3 regions of the Nitratidesulfovibrio termitidis HI1 genome follow, and region 2 is predicted to be linked to each of the others. Evidence: predicted binding sites of a transcription regulator. Region 2 holds the regulator's gene; each other region holds the start of a gene.
The links. The regulator sigma-54, encoded in region 2, starts transcription at its own class of promoters, with help from an activator protein. The targets are predictions, from matches to a motif close to CTGGCACGGNNNNTGCTT.

Region 1 (5,409 bases), 2.8 Mb from region 2:
GTGAAGCTGCTGCGGGTGCTGCAGGAAAAGGTGTACGAGCCGCTGGGCGCGGTGCGCCCCCAGGCCGCGCCCGCGCGGGTCATCGCCGCCACCAACCGTGACCTGGAACGCCTGGCGGGCGAGGGGGGATTCCGCAGCGACCTGTACTACCGGCTCAACGTGGTCATGCTGCGCCTGCCCGCCCTGCGTGAACGGCCGGAGGACATCCCCCTGCTGCTCGACCACTTCGTGGCGCAGCGCAACCTGCTGAGCGGCAAGGAGATCGAGGGCGTGTCAGAGGACGTGCTGCACCTGCTGCTGCGCTATCCCTTCCCCGGCAACGTGCGCGAGATGGAGAACATCGTCGAGTACGCGTTCATCCTGTGCCAGCGCGGGTTCATTCAGTTGGAACATCTGCCGGAATACCTGCTGGGTGCGCAGAGCACGCCCGTTGGCCAGGCTGCCGGTCCTGCCGGATATGGCGAGGGACAGATGACGGCGCATGCTGCGGAGCAAGGACGGATCACGCCCCCCCAGGCCGTGCCTGCCCGACCCACACCCGCCCAGGCCGTGACAAGCAGTCCGCGCACCATGGCCACCGCCAAGCTGGACGCCGTGCGCGAGGCGTTGCGGCGGCACGGCGGGCGGGTTATGGCCGCCTGCCGCGAACTGGACATATCCAAGGATACCCTGCGGCGCATCCTGAAGGGCGGCGGGGCGGATTGAGGCCGCGGCCTGCGCGGGGCGCAGGGCCGGGAAGATTTTACCTGTGCTGATGCATGGTTATATGGCAGTGGCGAGTGAAACGTGGCTGCCGTGCTGTCACTGCAGGATGAATACGGGCGCAAAATGCGCCCGTATTTCGTTTGTGGGCGTGTTTTACGCCACCATTATGGGGCCTGCATGGTGCTTCGAAGGGCAGAGCGCGCGTAACATGCCGTGATTTAATAATGTTTCAGGATGGCATCCTGCATGCTTCAGGGGGGACACGGCCGCCGCGCCGTGGGGACACCATGAATGCCCATGTCTGCCTTGCCTGCTTCGAGGACCGCCTTGCCACGCTGCTGGAAACAGCTGCCGAGCTGCGCTGCGTGCGCATGACCGGCGGCGTTCCGGCGGAACGGACCGTCCTCCCCGTGCCGGATGGCGGCCCCGCGCCGCTCATCGACGTTCTGTCGCGCCATGGGGTTTCCCTGTTGGTGTGCGGGGGCATTCGCCCCTGCTGGCGGAGCGCCGTGGAGATGGCCGGGATAGCCGTCCTGCCGTGGCTTTCGGGCAGCGAGACCGACGTGTTGTCCGCCCTTGTCCGGGGCAGGACGGACACACTTGCCATGCCCGGTTGCCGCCCGCTTCCGGGCAGGGGCGGCGGGCCACGGCGCGGCGGCCCATGCACCACAACAGGCGCGGGCTGCTTTCGGCGGCGGCGTCGCAACGCAGGAGAATGACAGGATGCAGGTTCTCATCACCGTGCAGGACGCAGCACCGGGCAATCCGCCCGGCGTTGCGGGGGCCGACGCCCTTCTTGATGCCCGTCTGGACCCGCGCTTCGGGCGCGCGCAGGGCTATCTGCTGTGCGATACGGCCACGGGGGCGGTGCGCAGGCTGGATGCGGCCTCCAACATGTCGCTGGCGCAGGGCGCGGGCATTCAGGCCGCGCAAGCCGCCGCCGACGCCGGGGCCGAGGCCGTGATTACCGGCCATGTGGGGCCCAAGGCCTTTACCGCGCTGCGCCGGGGCGGCATCGCCATCTATCTTTCAACGCACGCCACCGCGCGTCAGGCCCTGCGGGCGCTGGCGGACGGCAATCTGGCCCCGGCGGCGGAGCCGGACCGGGAGGGACACTGGTAGCCATGGGTACGGACACGCACGAACAGGAGCACCGTTGCGGCTGTGGCGGGGCCGGTTGCGGCGGCGAACAGCATGTGGAGGCCACCGGGGGCTGCTCCGGATCGGGCTGCGGCGGGCACGGGGATCATGCTGCGCATGACGGGCATGACGCCAACGGCCCGGCAGACGGCACGGAAACCCCGGTGCGCATGGCCGGGCGGGTGGGCGCCAGGCTGGTGGTGCTGAGCGGCAAGGGCGGCGTGGGCAAGAGCACCGTGGCCGTGAACCTTGCCGTGGGGCTTGCCCGCACCGGGCGCAAGGTGGGCCTGCTGGACGTGGACGTGCACGGTCCCAGCGTGCCGCGCATGCTGGGGCTTGGCCGGGCCCGGCCCGTGGCGGGCGATGGCTGGATGGCCCCGGTAAGCGCGGGGCCGAACCTGCGGGTGATGTCGCTGGGGTTCTTTCTGCCCGACCCGGAAGTGCCGGTGATCTGGCGCGGCCCGGTGAAGATGGGCATGGTGCGCCAGTTTCTGGTGGACGTGCGCTGGGGCGATCTGGACGTGCTGGTGGTGGACTGCCCCCCCGGCACCGGGGACGAGCCGCTTTCGGTGCTGCAACTGCTGGGTGAGGATGCACACGCGGTCATCGTCACCACGCCGCAGGGCGTGGCCGTGGACGACGTGCGCCGGTCCGTGGGGTTCTGCCGCCAGCTCGGCAACCCCATCCTGGGCATTGTCGAGAACATGGGCGGCTATGTGTGCCCCAAATGCGGCGAACTGACCCCGCTGTTTCCCGCCGGGGGCGGCCAGCAGCTGGCCCGTGAGACCGGCGTGCCGTTTCTGGGCAGCATTCCCCTGCACCCCGATCTGACCAGTGCCGGTGATGCCGGGCACAGTCTGCTGGAGGCGGACCCGTCCGGCGGACAGGAACCGGTGCATCCGGTAATCCGGGCCTTTCAGCCGGTGGTGGGCGCCGCCGGGGCGGTGTGCCCGGCTGGTGATTCCGGAAAGCCCGGCGATTCCATACCGGGCACCCCGGCCAACAGCAACGGCGGCCCTGCGTCGCAAGGAGCATCGGACATGAAGATCGCCATACCGCTGGCGGCGGGCAGGCTGTGCCAGCACTTCGGCCATTGCGAGCAGTTTGCCGTGCTGACCGTGGACCCGGGCGACGGCACCGTGAAGGGACAGGAACTGCTGACGCCCCCGCCGCACGAGCCGGGCGTGCTGCCCGCGTGGATCGCGGACACGGGAACCCGGCTGGTCATCGCCGGGGGCATGGGGGCACGGGCCCGCCAGTTGCTGGAAGAGCGGGGCGTACAGGTGCTGGTGGGCGCTTCCGCCGCAGACCCGGCAGATATTGTGGCCGCGTGGTTCGGCAACCGGCTGGATCTTGGCGCGAACACCTGCGATCATTGATGCCAAGCCGCTAAGCCGTGCGGGCGTTCCCCCCGCCAGGCCGTGCGGCGCGGCAATGAAAAACGGGCGCGGGGATATCTCCCCGCGCCCGTCTGTATTGCGCTTTGCTGTGATGCGGTGCGCCTAGCGGCGGTCGCCGCCACGGCCACGGTCGCCACCACGGCCACCGCGATCGCCGCCACGGCGGTCGCCGCCCCGGTCACCACGGTCGCCACGGCCACCGCGATCACCACGGTCGCCCCTGTCCCCACGGTCACGCGGCGGGCCGGAGGGGCGGGCAGTGTCTTCGGGGTTCCATTCGACGCCCTGCTCTTCCAGCAGCACGGCCTTGCGGCTGGCACGGATGCGGTCGCCGTTGATCTCGATGACCTTCACGGTCATGTCTTCGCCAAGGCGCGCCACGTCGCCAGCCTGTTCCACGCGGTTGGTGTCCAGCTGCGAGATGTGCACCAGGGCTTCGAGGTTGGGCAGGATTTCGACGATGGCGCCGATTTCCAGCACCTTGCGCACCTTGCCCACGTAGTTCTTGCCCAGTTCCGCGCGCTGGTCGTAGTACTGCACCATTTCGCGGGCCATTTCCATGGCTTCGTAAGTGGGGGCGAAGATGGAGACCTTGCCGCTGTCCTCGATGTCGATGGACGCGCCGGTGGCAGCGGTGATGGCCTTGATGTTCTTGCCGCCGGGGCCGATGATGATGCGGATGACGTCGGGGTTGACGAACACCTCGGCATGCTGCGGCGCGTACTTGGACAGCTCGGTGCGCGGGGCTTCCAGCACCTTGGCCATTTCGGCCAGGATGTGCAGGCGCGCCTCGCGGGCCTGGGCCATGGCGCGGGCCATGACGTCGGTGGGCAGGCCGGTGATCTTGATGTCCATCTGGACGGCGGTGATGCCTTCGGCAGTGCCCGCGATCTTGAAGTCCATGTCGCCGAGGGCGTCTTCATCGCCAAGGATGTCGGTGAGCACCAGGTACTCGCCCTCTTCCTTGATCAGGCCCATGGCCACGCCAGCTACCGGGGCGGTGACGGGCACGCCCGCGTCCATCAGCGAAAGGCTGCCGCCGCACACGGCGGCCATGGACGAGGAACCGTTGGATTCCATGGTTTCCGCCACCACGCGCAGGGTGAAGGGGAAGGATTCGTCAACGGGCAGCACCGGCTTCAGCGCCTTTTCGGCAAGCGCGCCGTGGCCGATTTCGCGGCGGGACACGCGCGACATCTTCACTTCGCCCACCGAGTAGGGGGGGAAGTTGTAGTGCAGCATGAACTTCTTGGTCACGTCGCCCACCAGCGAATCCATGCGCTGGCTGTCGGTGGAGCTGCCAAGGGTGGCGACCACCAGCGACTTGGTTTCGCCGCGCGAGAACAGGGCGGAACCATGGGCGCGGGGCAGCAGGCCCGCTTCGATCAGGATGGGGCGCACGGTCTTGGTGTCGCGACCGTCGATGCGGGTGCCTTCCTTCAGGATGCGGCGGCGCACCAGCACCTTTTCCAGCGCGCCCAGCATGTCGCCCACTTCGCGGCCAAGGTTGGCGTTCTCGGCCAGGGCCGGGTCGGCCAGCAGGGCTTCAAGCACCTTTTCCTTGACGGCCTTGCGGGCGTCCTTGCGGGCCATCTTTTCGGGGATGCGCAGGGCGACTTCCAGCTCGGCGGTGGCCAGTTCGGCCACGCGGGCCTTCAGCTCGGCGTTTTCCACCGGCGGGGTCACGGTCATCTTGGCCTTGCCCACCAGTTCCATCAGCTTGAGCTGGGCGTCGATGAGCGGCTGGATTTCCTTGTGGGCCCATTCCAGCGCGGCCACGATGACGTCTTCGGGCACGAAATGGGCTTCACCTTCCACCATCACCACGGAATCGCGCGAGGCGGCGATGACGATGGCCAGATCGCTGGCTTCCATTTCCTTCAGGGTGGGGTTCAGCACGAATTCGCCGTTCACACGGCCGATGCGCGCGCCCGCCACCGGGCCTTCGAAGGGAATGGGCGAGATGCACAGCGCGGCGGAAGCGCCGGTAAGGGCCAGCACGTCGCTGTCGTTTTCCTGGTCGGCGGAAATGACGTTGGCGAGAATCTGCACTTCATCGCGGAAGCCCTTGGTGAACAGGGGGCGCACCGGACGGTCGATGAGGCGCGAGACCAGGGTTTCGCGTTCGCTGGGGCGGCCGATTTCGCGGCGGAAGAAGCTGCCG
Region 2 (5,409 bases):
CGCAAGGCGCTGGAATCGGCCATGGCCGGGGCCGCCACAGACCCCGCCACGCTGGAAGAGGCCGTGGGCGTGGCCATGAAGGGCATTGAACTGGTGCAGGGCGAAAAGGGCATCGAACTGTGGCGACTGAAGGCCACCTGGGCGCAACTGCACCAGAACAACAACATCATCGACGTGGACAGCCCCGACATCGTCTACCAGATGGACGGCGGCAAACAGCTGCACATCGTGGCCAGAAAGGGCGAAGTGCAGCAGCAGGCGCAGATGATGCGCATGTGGGACGAGGTGCATGCCACCCACGACCGCCACGAACTGTTTGCCCATCTGATGGTGTACAACGGCACCAGCCGGACCATGTATTTTCCGGAAGGGGCGCGCATAGAGGGGCAGAGCCTTTCGGGCAACGCCACCAGGCTGGAATGGGACATGGCCGCCGACGTGCTGCGCGGCAGCGACGGTGTGTCCATGTTGCTGGCCCCGCGTACTGGCGGCGAAAACGATCAGCCCGTGTCGGGCAAGGCCACCGCTCCTCAGGCGTCCCACAAAGAGTCCTCCCAGAAGGCCGCCGTGCAAAAGAAGGCCGTTCAGAAGGCGCCGGAGAACAAGAAACCGGCCCAGAAGACCCCTGCGGCCAAGGCCGCACAACAGGGCACGGGCGCTTCCAAGTCAACCAAGCAGGAGACCAGGCAATGAGACATACCGGCATCCGCTCCGCGCTGTGCGTGGCGCTGCTGTTGACCTTTTCCGTTCCCGCCGTGGCGGCGGACGCCAAGTCGGGCACCGAGGTGCGCCGGGACGTGCCCACCGCCGTCAAGTCCGACCGCATGCAGTACGACGCCAAGGGCCAGGTGGTGATCTTCGAAGGCGACGTGTACGTCCAGCGGCCCGACTTCGAGATGTGGGCCGAAAAGATTACCCTGCACCTGCGCAAGAAGGCGGCCAAGCCCGGCAAGGCCGGGGCGGGGCAGGGGGCGGATGCGTCTGCCTCGTCCAGTTCGTCCAGCTCGGCCGGTTCTGCTGGGCCCGGTGGCATGGACGCGGGCGAGATCGACCGCATGGTGGCCGAGCGCAACGTGCGCATGAAGCGCGAGAACCGCACCGGTGAATGCGAGAAGGCCACCTACACCGTGGACAACGCCGTGCTGGTCATGGAAGGCAACCCCGTGCTGCACGAAGGCGAGAACAGCATCAAGGGCGACGTCATCACCTTCTACACCCGCGAGAACCGCAGCGAGGTGCGCGGCACCTCCACCAAGCGGGTGCAGGCGGTGTTCACTTCGTCCGGCGACGTGAACCCCCTTGGCGATTCCAAGGCCAAGTCCGATTCCAAGGCCACGCCCGATTCCAAGGGCACCAAGGACACACAGGACGCCTCCGCGGGCGCTGCCGCCCCCAAGGGGGCTGCCCAGTGAGTTCGGTGCTGCGCGGAGAAGACCTGCACAAGCAGTTCGGCCAGCGCGAGGTGGTGCGCGGCGTATCGCTGGCGGTGACCCAGGGCGAGACCGTGGGCCTGCTGGGTCCCAACGGCGCGGGCAAGACCACCACGTTCTACATGCTCATCGGCATCATCAAGCCGACATCGGGACGGGTCGAGCTGGATGGCCGCGACATCGCCGACTGGCCCCTGCACGAACGGGCACGGGTGGGGCTGAGCTATCTGCCGCAGGAAAGTTCCATCTTCCGCCGTCTTACGGTACGCCAGAATCTTCAGATGATTCTTGAGCACACCGGCCTTTCCAAGGCGCAGCAGAAAGAGCGCGGCGACATGCTGCTGGAGGACTTCGGCATCACCCACCTGGCCAACTCCGTGGCCATGCACCTTTCCGGCGGTGAGCGGCGACGACTGGAAATTGCCCGGTCCATGATCCGCGAACCCAAGTTCATCCTGCTGGACGAACCCTTTGCCGGTATCGACCCGCTGGCCGTGGACGACATCCAGCAGCTCATCACCGGCCTGCGCAACCGGGGCATCGGCGTGCTCATCTCCGACCACAACGTGCGTGAAACCCTGCACATCTGTGACCGGGCCTACCTGGTGCATCAGGGCGAGGTGATTCTGGAAGGCGCCCCCGCGGACATCGTGGACAACCCCCGTGCGCGGGACGTGTACCTGGGCGAGGGGTTCTGCCTGTAGCCTGCACGGCGGCGCTGCCGGACGGCAGCGATACGGTCTTCATTTCACGGCGCCTTCCGCAGTGCGGGGGGCGCCGTATCCGTTGCGGGCTCTTGCGGCTTTTCTTGCGTGAAAAAGGGTGGCGCTGCACGGTGCCGCCGATCGATTTCAGGATGGCAATGAGGGATTGCGACGTGTTGGCGACAGCGGTTGCATACATCTTGCTTCTATGGCATGGTTTGCCTAACCTCTTGGGGAAGGGAACACATTTCTACAGTGGGCCGTTTCTTGCTTGTCGGCGCGCCTCGTGTCGCGTCGCCATCTCGTTCGGCCTCAACGCAAGGTTACAGGGTCATAGCGCAAGGCCGTCAGGCCTCGGCGCAGGACCATAGGGGTTGCCCACGCATGGCATTGGAACTCAGGCAACAGCTCAAGCTCACCCAGCAATTGGTGATGACGCCGCAACTGCAACAGGCCATCCGGCTGTTGCAGCTTTCGCGGCTGGAGCTTGTCGAGACGGTGCAGCAGGAAATGCTGGAAAACCCGTTTCTGGAAGAAGCCCAGGACGACGGGCCGCAGCAGGAGGCCCCCGACCAGCGCGAAGCCGCCGAACCTGCCGCGGATGTCGCCTACGACCGTGAAATCGCCCGCGATGCCGACTGGGAAGACTACCTTGGCGACTTCGCCAGCACCAGCCGCCAGTCCACGGTGCGCGAATCGGAACTGCCCGAGGAAATGACCTCGTTCGAGGCGCGCTACGCCGCCAAGCCCTCGCTGGAAGGGCACCTGATGTGGCAGTTGCGCCTGTCCTCGCTGACCGAGCGGCAGAAGGACATCGGCGAGGTGATCATCGGCAACATCGCTTCGTCCGGCTATTTGCACGCCACGGTGGACGATATCGCCGAAATGGCGGGGGTCACCCCCGGCGAGGTGGACCCCGTACTGCACGCCGTGCAGCGCTTCGACCCCGTGGGCGTGGCCGCGCGCACCGCGCAGGAATGCCTGCTGGTCCAGATAGAAATGCTGGGCTACACGCGCGACAGGGTGCTGGTGGAACTGGTGCGCGACCACCTGGAAGACCTGGAGAAGCGCCGCTACAAGCCGTTGTTGCGCAAGTTCCGCCTGACCATGGAGGACCTGAAGGAGTATCTGGACCTCATCCAGACCCTGGACCCCATGCCTGGCGCCAGTTACGGCGGGGGCGACCCCCAGTTCGTCAGCCCCGACGTGTACGTCTACAAGTACGACGACGATTTCATCATCATGCTCAACGAGGACGGCCTGCCGCACCTGCAGTTGAGCACCATGTACGAGCGCTCCGCCGCAGCGGCCGCTTCGGCGGGCGAACGCGAATATTTCCAGGAAAAGATGCGCTCCGCCTCGTGGCTCATCAAGAGCCTGTACCAGCGCCAGCGTACACTGTACAAGGTGGTGGAATCCATCGTGAAGTACCAGCGCGGCTTTTTCGAGGACGGGGTTTCGCGCCTGAAGCCGCTCATCCTGAAGGACATCGCCGACGACATCGGCATGCATGAATCCACCGTCAGCCGCATTACCACCGGCAAGTACGTGGCCACGCCGCACGGCATCATGGAGTTGAAGTTCTTCTTCAACAGTGCGCTGGAACTGGACGACGGCAGCCAGGTGGGTTCCGAGAGCGTCAAGGCGCTGATCAAGAAGCTGATCGGCGACGAAGACCCGCGCGAACCGCTGAGCGACGAGCGCATCGGCGAAATTTTGAAGGATCAGCTCAAAGTCAATATTGCCCGCAGGACCGTTGCGAAGTATCGTACTGCCATGGACATTCCCTCCTCTTCCAAGCGGAAGGAACTGTTCTGACGGGCTGCCCCCCGCGCCGCACCCGGCGCAGGGCGATATCCGTCTCCAGCGGGGCATCCGGCAGCAGCACCACAAGTGCAGGCCGCGCACCGCATTCCCACTCTCACCGCAGGAGGTGCGTATGAACATCGCCTTCACCTTCAAGAACTTCGAACCCTCCGACCACCTGAAGAAGTACGCCCGCCGCCGTCTTGAAAAGCTTGGCCGGTTCGTCGGCAAGTCCGCCCTGGAAATGCAGGTGAACCTTTCCGTCGACAAGTTCCGCCACAAGGCGGAAGTGCAGATGGCTGGCGACGGCTTTACCTTCTCCGCCGTCGAACAGTCCGAAGACATGTACGCCACCATCGACCTGGTGCTGGAAAAGCTGGAATCGCAGCTGCGCAAGCAGGTCGAAAAGCAGAAGGACCGTCGCCGTTCCGTGCAGTCCGACAAGCTGGGCAAGGGCATCGACGTGTTCACCTTCGGCACCATGGGCCAAGGCGACGAGCGGACCATCACCGGTACCGACCATTTCGCCCCCAAGCCCATGCACATGGATGAAGCGGCCATGCAGCTCGACCAGAGCGACAACGAGTTCCTGGTGTTCCTGAACGCCGAGGTGGAACGCGTCAACATCATCTACCGGCGTCGTAACGGCGATTTCGGCCTTATCGATCCGGTCGTCTAGGCACCATACATGAGGCTTTCGGAGTATCTTCACGATGATCTGATCCTGCCCGAGCTCTCCGCCGGCACCAAGAAAGAGGTGCTGGCGGAACTCGTGCAGGCCGTGGTGCGGCGGCATCCCGAAGTGGATGCCGCCGTTGCGCTGGGCGTGCTGCACGACCGCGAGTCGCTGGGAACCACCGGCATAGGCGACGGCGTGGCCATTCCCCACGGCAAGCTGGCCAACATCAGCGACATCGTGGTGGCCGTGGGGCGCAGCGTGCCGGGCATCGACTTCGATGCGCTGGACATGAAACCCTGCCACCTCTTTTTCCTGGTGCTGGCCCCGGAGCAGGTGGCGGGCATGCACCTGCGCATTCTGGCCCACATCTCCCGCCTGCTGAAGGATCCGCAGTTCCGCCGCGCCATGCTCGACGCGCCGGACGGCGAGGCCTTCAAGGCCCTCATGCGGACCACCTGACGCGCAGAGCACGCCTGGGCGGCTGGCCCGTGCCGGGCATCGCGCACCACAGGGCCGTATCGCGCATCATCCTCACCCGTCGCCGGCGCGCAGCCATCGCGCCCCCCCGAAACGGCACCCGGCAAGGGCCGCCCGAGGAGTCTGCCATGTCCACCAAGGCCTCGTCATCACCCGCACCTTCCGCCCCGGCGTCCAGTTCGCCCGGCGCGCCGGGCAGCTCCGGACAAGCGGCAACCGACAGGGGCGCGGATGCGGACAGTCTGGTGGCCGCCGCCGACTTTCCCGTCATCATCGTTACCGGGTTGTCCGGCGCAGGCAAAAGCACGGTGCT
Region 3 (5,409 bases), 2.2 Mb from region 2:
GGGGAGCAATGTCCGAAGGTCGGGACAAGCCGATGAGATCGGAGATGACCCGGTTCAGCCGCTCCACCTCCTGCACCATCACCCGTGCGGCCTCGCGGTCTTCGCTGCCCTCGGCGAAGCGGCTGCCGAAATAGGTGGCATAGCCCTTGATGGAGCTGAGCGGGTTGCGCAGTTCGTGGGCCACCCCGGCGGCCAGGCTGCCGATGGCGGCCAGCTTTTCGCGGCGGCGCACCTCGTCCTGCAGGCGGCGCACCTCGCGCAGGTCGCGCAGGATCAGGATGGCCCCGGCGTCGGCGGCGTCTCCGGCGGCAATGCGCACCCCGCGCACGCTCATGGGCACGGGCGGGCCGCCCGCCACGGGGCAATCCAGGGTCACTTCCGTTCCGAAGGACGGAGCGGCATCGGCATCTCCATCGCCAGGCGTTCCGCGGGTCAACCGCCCGGCCAGTTCCGCCAGCGGGGGGGGCAGCACCGCTTCCGGCGCGGCCCCGGCGGTCACGCCATCGCCCAGACGCAGCAGGTCGCGCGCCGCCGCGTTGCAGGTGGCCACGCGGCCCGCGCCGTCCAGCACCACCAGCCCGTCGGGCAGGCTGGTGACCACGTGCAGGGCAAAGGACTGGGCCTGCCGCACCAGCCGCCGCGAGGCGCGGGCATGGCGCGACCACAACAGCGAAAGCGCACCGGCCCCGCCCAGCAGGGCCAGGATGGACAGCATGATCAGGGTATGCTGGCGGTCGGACGCCTGGGCCGCGTCGAAGGGGGCCGTGTCCAGCGCCACGATGATCACCGGGGGCGGGGCATCGCGGTCAGCCTGGGAGTCCGCCTCCATCTCGCGGCGCAGCCAGCCGGGCATGCCCCCCATCATCATGCCGCCCGACATGCCGCCAATTTGGCCCCCCGGCTGACCGCCATGCCCGCGGTCACGCATGCCGTGCCCCATCATGTGGCCGCCCATGCTCCCCAGATCCATGTGCCGGGCTGTGCGCTGCAAGGGAATGAAGGTACGGTACACCAGAAAGGCGCGCTGGCCGCCCGCCTCCATCAGCCGCCAGCCGACCTCGTCGCGCGGCTGCTGATTCCCGTCACGCCCCAAAGGAGCGGGCGGCGGGGGCACCGCCAAGGCCGCCATGGTGGCCGGGTCGACCAGGGGACGGCCGATCCACTGCGGATCGCTGTGGGCCAGCACCACGCCCTGCCTGTCGGTGACGGCGATGAACTGGATGTCCGGCTGGTCGGCCATTTCCTCCAGCAATATCTGCAAACGCAGCTCGCCTCCGGCGCGCCCGCGCAGCCCGGTGCGCGCACCGGCCTCGAAGGCCCGGATCAGCGAAGCACCCTTTTCGGAAAGGATGCGCCGCATGGATTCCTGCTCGCCATCGTGGTTCAGCACGGTCAGCACGGCCAGCACCAGGGCCAGGGCCGCCGTTGCCCCGATGATCAGCCACGGCGAAGGCAGCGGCGCGTTGGCCGCCTTGTTGATACGCATGGGAGTTCCTTGCGGTGTGCGGTGTCCGCCCAGGGGCTAGGCTGTACGATACCGCGACGCCTGTTCGATTTTCATACGCTACCCGCGCGGCTGCGTATAGTTTTTATACATGTGCATGGTTTTCGTGCAGACTGCTGCCGGCATTTCGGGATGGAACAAAAACAAATTTCACCTGCAATTACAGCATATTGTATACGATTCATGTACCTTGGCACGCCGGTTGCTTTTACCGGGTCAAGCAACAAGCGCACCAGCCCCGCACCACAGTACATGGTGCATGCAGCGAAGACATCAGGGGCTGTTTCCAAATGAGGATTTTCGTTCGTTGGCAAGGAAAACGAGCCTGCCACGAGGGAGCATACTCTAATCGTATTTGACCGAAGTGGCTGGTGAAGTTTGACGCAGCCAACGGGCGAAAAGATCATTTGGAATGCGGCAACGAATCAACCAACCGTACAGGAGCACACATCATGAAGACCAAGCATCTCGTCCTCGGCACCGTCGCCCTTGCGGGCCTGCTCGCCTTCACCGGCATCACCGACAGCGCCTTTGCCCGCATGGGCGGCATGGGCATGGGCGGTCGTTGCGCCACCGGCGCGGTGTACAACGCCCTGACCCCGGAAAAGCAGGCCAAGTACGACGCCATCTACAAGGAAGCGGACGCCCGCATCCAGCCGCTGAAGGACAAGGCCTGGGCCAAGCGCACCGAACTGAACGCCCTGTCCGGCAACCCCAACACCAAGCCTGAAGCCATCACCAAGCTGACGGGCGAACTGTCCGACCTGCGCACCCAGATCCGCAACGAATACACCGCTCTCGACACCCGCCTGGAAAAGGAAGTGGGCGTCAACCCCGGTTACGGCCGCATGGGCCACATGGGCATGGGCGGCGGCATGATGGGTGGCCACGGCATGGGTCATGGCGGAATGGGCGGAATGGGCGGCCAGGGTGGCATGATGGGCGGCCAGGGCATGGGCCACGGCCCCATGCATGACGGCGTGATGCCCCAGGCCAACCAGTAGCCCGGACAAGGACGAAACCTTCGGGGCGCATTGATCAGCCTTCACCCTTCACAGAGGACTTCCCGCCTTCCCGCCTCCGCGCCCCGCATGACTGAAGCAGAGGGCCGCCCGCGTCGCACGACACGGACGGCCCTTTTCCGTTCTGTTCGCCAGCCCGGCTCATGCGGCTTTTCTGGCCTGTCTGACTTCTCTGGTCTGGTCGGTTTGTCCGGTTTGACCGCGTTGTTCCTATTACCTGCCGCAGTTCTCCCGGCCCGGCATCCGTCCCCGAAAACAGCCCATAGCCCGCCAGGCCCCGGCCCGTCTGGACGCAAGAGCGACCGCTCCACTCCGACCCGGCGCGGGCTTGATTTCTGGCATTCCAGCGCCTACAACCATTCCGAATATCGAAAAATCATGCCTCACGACGGTACGGAAAGCGGACCGCCCGCCCCGCCGCCGCGCGACACAGCAGGAGCCTTTTCACCACACCGCAAGACTCGCACCCACACCGCACCCGCCGGGACCACCCCCGCGCGACGCCCAGGAGGAACCGCATGGAACAGCATCTTGATGCCCGCATCGTCGAGCGCGGCAAGGAATTTTTCAAGAGCATCAGCGGCGAAGCCCCGTCCATTTTCAACAAGGGCTTCTGGACAGGCAAGGTCATGGACTGGGCCATGCAGAACGAGGGCTTCAAGGTCCAGCTGTTCCGCTTCGTGGACGTCCTGCCCTACCTGAACACCTCCGAGGCGCTCACCCGCCACATCCGCGAATACTTTTCCGCCGATGGCGCGGACGTGCCCCCCGTGCTCAAGTGGGGCGCGGGCGCAGCCGGTTTCGGCGGGGCCTTCACCGGCATGCTCATGGGCAAGTTCATCCGGTCCAACATCGAAGGCATGGCCCGCACCTTCATCATCGGCGAAAACACCAAGGAAGCCATCAAGGGCCTGGCCAAGCTGCGCAAGGAAGGCTTTGCCTTCACCGTGGACCTGCTGGGCGAGGCCACGGTGAGCGAGGAAGAAGCCGACGCCTACCGCGACGGCTACCTGGAAGTGCTGGACGCCATTGCCAAGGAACACGCCAGGTGGGCGCCGCTGGCCGATTCGACCAATTCCAGCGGCACGACCGCGGGGGGCTCTGGCGGCCCCGATGCCTCGCAAGACTGGGGCCACACCCCCAAGGTCAATGTGTCCATCAAGCCTTCCGCCCTCTACTCGCAGGCCAAGCCCGGCGACGTTGAAGGGTCGGTGCAGGGCATCCTGTCGCGCCTGGTGCCCATCTACCGCAAGATCGTGGAGATGGGCGGCTTCCTGTGCATCGACATGGAGCAGCTGAAGTACCGCGAAATGACGCTGGAACTGTTCAAGCGGCTGCGCACCATGCCGGAATTCCGCAGCTACCCGCACCTGTCCATCGTGCTGCAGGCCTACCTGCGCTGCACGGAACACGACCTGGACGACCTGCTGGCATGGGGCCGCGCCGAAAAGCTGACCTTCGGCATCCGCCTGGTGAAGGGCGCGTACTGGGACTACGAAACGGTGATGGCCAAGCAGAACGGCTGGGAGATTCCCGTGTGGACCCGCAAGCCGGAATCGGACATCTGCTACGAAAAGCTGGCCCGCCGCATCCTTGAAAACAACGACCTCGTCTACTTCGCCTGCGCCTCGCACAACGTGCGCACCATCGCCACGGTGATGGAAACGGCCCGCGCGCTCAACGTGCCCGCCCACCGCTACGAGTTCCAGGTGCTGTACGGCATGGCCGAGCCGGTGCGGAAGGGGCTGAAGAACGTGGCCGGGCGCGTGCGCCTGTACTGCCCCTACGGCGAACTGATCCCCGGCATGGCCTACCTGGTGCGCCGCCTGCTGGAAAACACCGCCAACGAATCCTTCCTGCGCCAGAGCTTCGTGGACGGCGCGGAACTGGAACGGTTGCTGGAAAACCCGCAGGCCACGCTGGAGCGCGAACTGGCCGCCGCCCCGCCGCCGCGCCCCGCCCCATTGGCCCAGCCCGGCCCCGACGGCCTGCCCCCGTTCGTCAACGAAAGCATGCTGGACCTGACCATACCGGCCAACCGCGCGGGCTTCGTGAACGCCATTGCGGACGTGCGCGGCAAGGCGGGCGGGGTGATTCCGCTGTTCATCGGCGGCAAGGACGTAACCACGGAAGACACCATCGCCTCCACCAACCCGGCCAACCCGGCGGAAGTCATCGCCAGGGTCTGCCAGGGCGGCAAGCCGGAGGTGGACGCCGCCATCGAGGCCGCCGAAAAGGCCTTCCCGGCCTGGCGCGACACATCCCCGGCAGACCGGGCCATGTTCCTGCATCGCGCGGCGGACATCGCCCGCCGCCGCATGTTCGAACTGTCCGCCTGGCAGGTGCTGGAAGTGGGCAAGCAGTGGGACCAGGCCTTCCATGACGTGGGCGAAGGCATCGACTTTCTGGACTACTACGCCCACGAAATGCTGCGCCTTGGCGCGCCGCGCCGCATGGGCCGCGCCCCCGGCGAGCTGAACCACCTGTTCTACCAGCCGAAGGGCATTGCCGCAGTCATCGCGCCGTGGAACTTCCCCTTCGCCATCGCCATCGGCATGGCCTCTGCCGCCATCGTCACCGGCAACCCGGTGATCTTCAAGCCGTCGTCCATCGCCTCGCGCATCGGGTACAACCTTGCGGAAATCTTCCGCGAGGCGGGCCTGCCAGAGGGCGTGTTCAACTACGTGCCGGGCCGCAGCTCGGTCATGGGCGACTACCTGGTGGAACACCCGCAGGTGAGCATGATCTGCTTCACCGGATCCATGGAAGTGGGCCTGCGCATTCAGGAAAAGGCGGCAAAGGTGCAGCCCGGACAGATGCAGTGCAAGCGGGTCATCGCGGAAATGGGCGGCAAGAACGCCATCATCATCGACGACGACGCCG

Region 1: a site for sigma-54 is predicted at 940-957, ahead of DESTE_RS13400 (NifB/NifX family molybdenum-iron cluster-binding protein). Genes of this name have one in related genera too.
Region 3: a site for sigma-54 is predicted at 1,695-1,712, ahead of DESTE_RS11280 (periplasmic heavy metal sensor). Genes of this name have one in related genera too.

What each region holds. Positions count from the first base shown of each region.
Region 1 is NZ_KI632512.1:3,352,835-3,358,243, forward strand. Features, by position in the region: gene DESTE_RS13395 (sigma-54 interaction domain-containing protein) at 1-705, shown strand, start outside; gene DESTE_RS13400 (NifB/NifX family molybdenum-iron cluster-binding protein) at 993-1,424, shown strand; gene DESTE_RS13405 (NifB/NifX family molybdenum-iron cluster-binding protein) at 1,429-1,827, shown strand; gene DESTE_RS13410 (iron-sulfur cluster carrier protein MrpORP) at 1,830-3,224, shown strand; gene pnp (polyribonucleotide nucleotidyltransferase) at 3,348-5,409, opposite strand, start outside.
Region 2 is NZ_KI632512.1:544,992-550,400, reverse strand. Features, by position in the region: gene lptC (LPS export ABC transporter periplasmic protein LptC) at 1-693, shown strand, start outside; gene DESTE_RS02455 (LptA/OstA family protein) at 690-1,412, shown strand; gene lptB (LPS export ABC transporter ATP-binding protein) at 1,409-2,134, shown strand; gene rpoN (RNA polymerase factor sigma-54) at 2,519-3,952, shown strand; gene hpf (ribosome hibernation-promoting factor, HPF/YfiA family) at 4,074-4,619, shown strand; gene DESTE_RS02435 (PTS sugar transporter subunit IIA) at 4,629-5,078, shown strand; gene rapZ (RNase adapter RapZ) at 5,225-5,409, shown strand, end outside.
Region 3 is NZ_KI632512.1:2,788,624-2,794,032, reverse strand. Features, by position in the region: gene DESTE_RS11285 (ATP-binding protein) at 1-1,486, opposite strand, end outside; gene DESTE_RS11280 (periplasmic heavy metal sensor) at 1,957-2,508, shown strand; gene pruA (L-glutamate gamma-semialdehyde dehydrogenase) at 3,045-5,409, shown strand, end outside.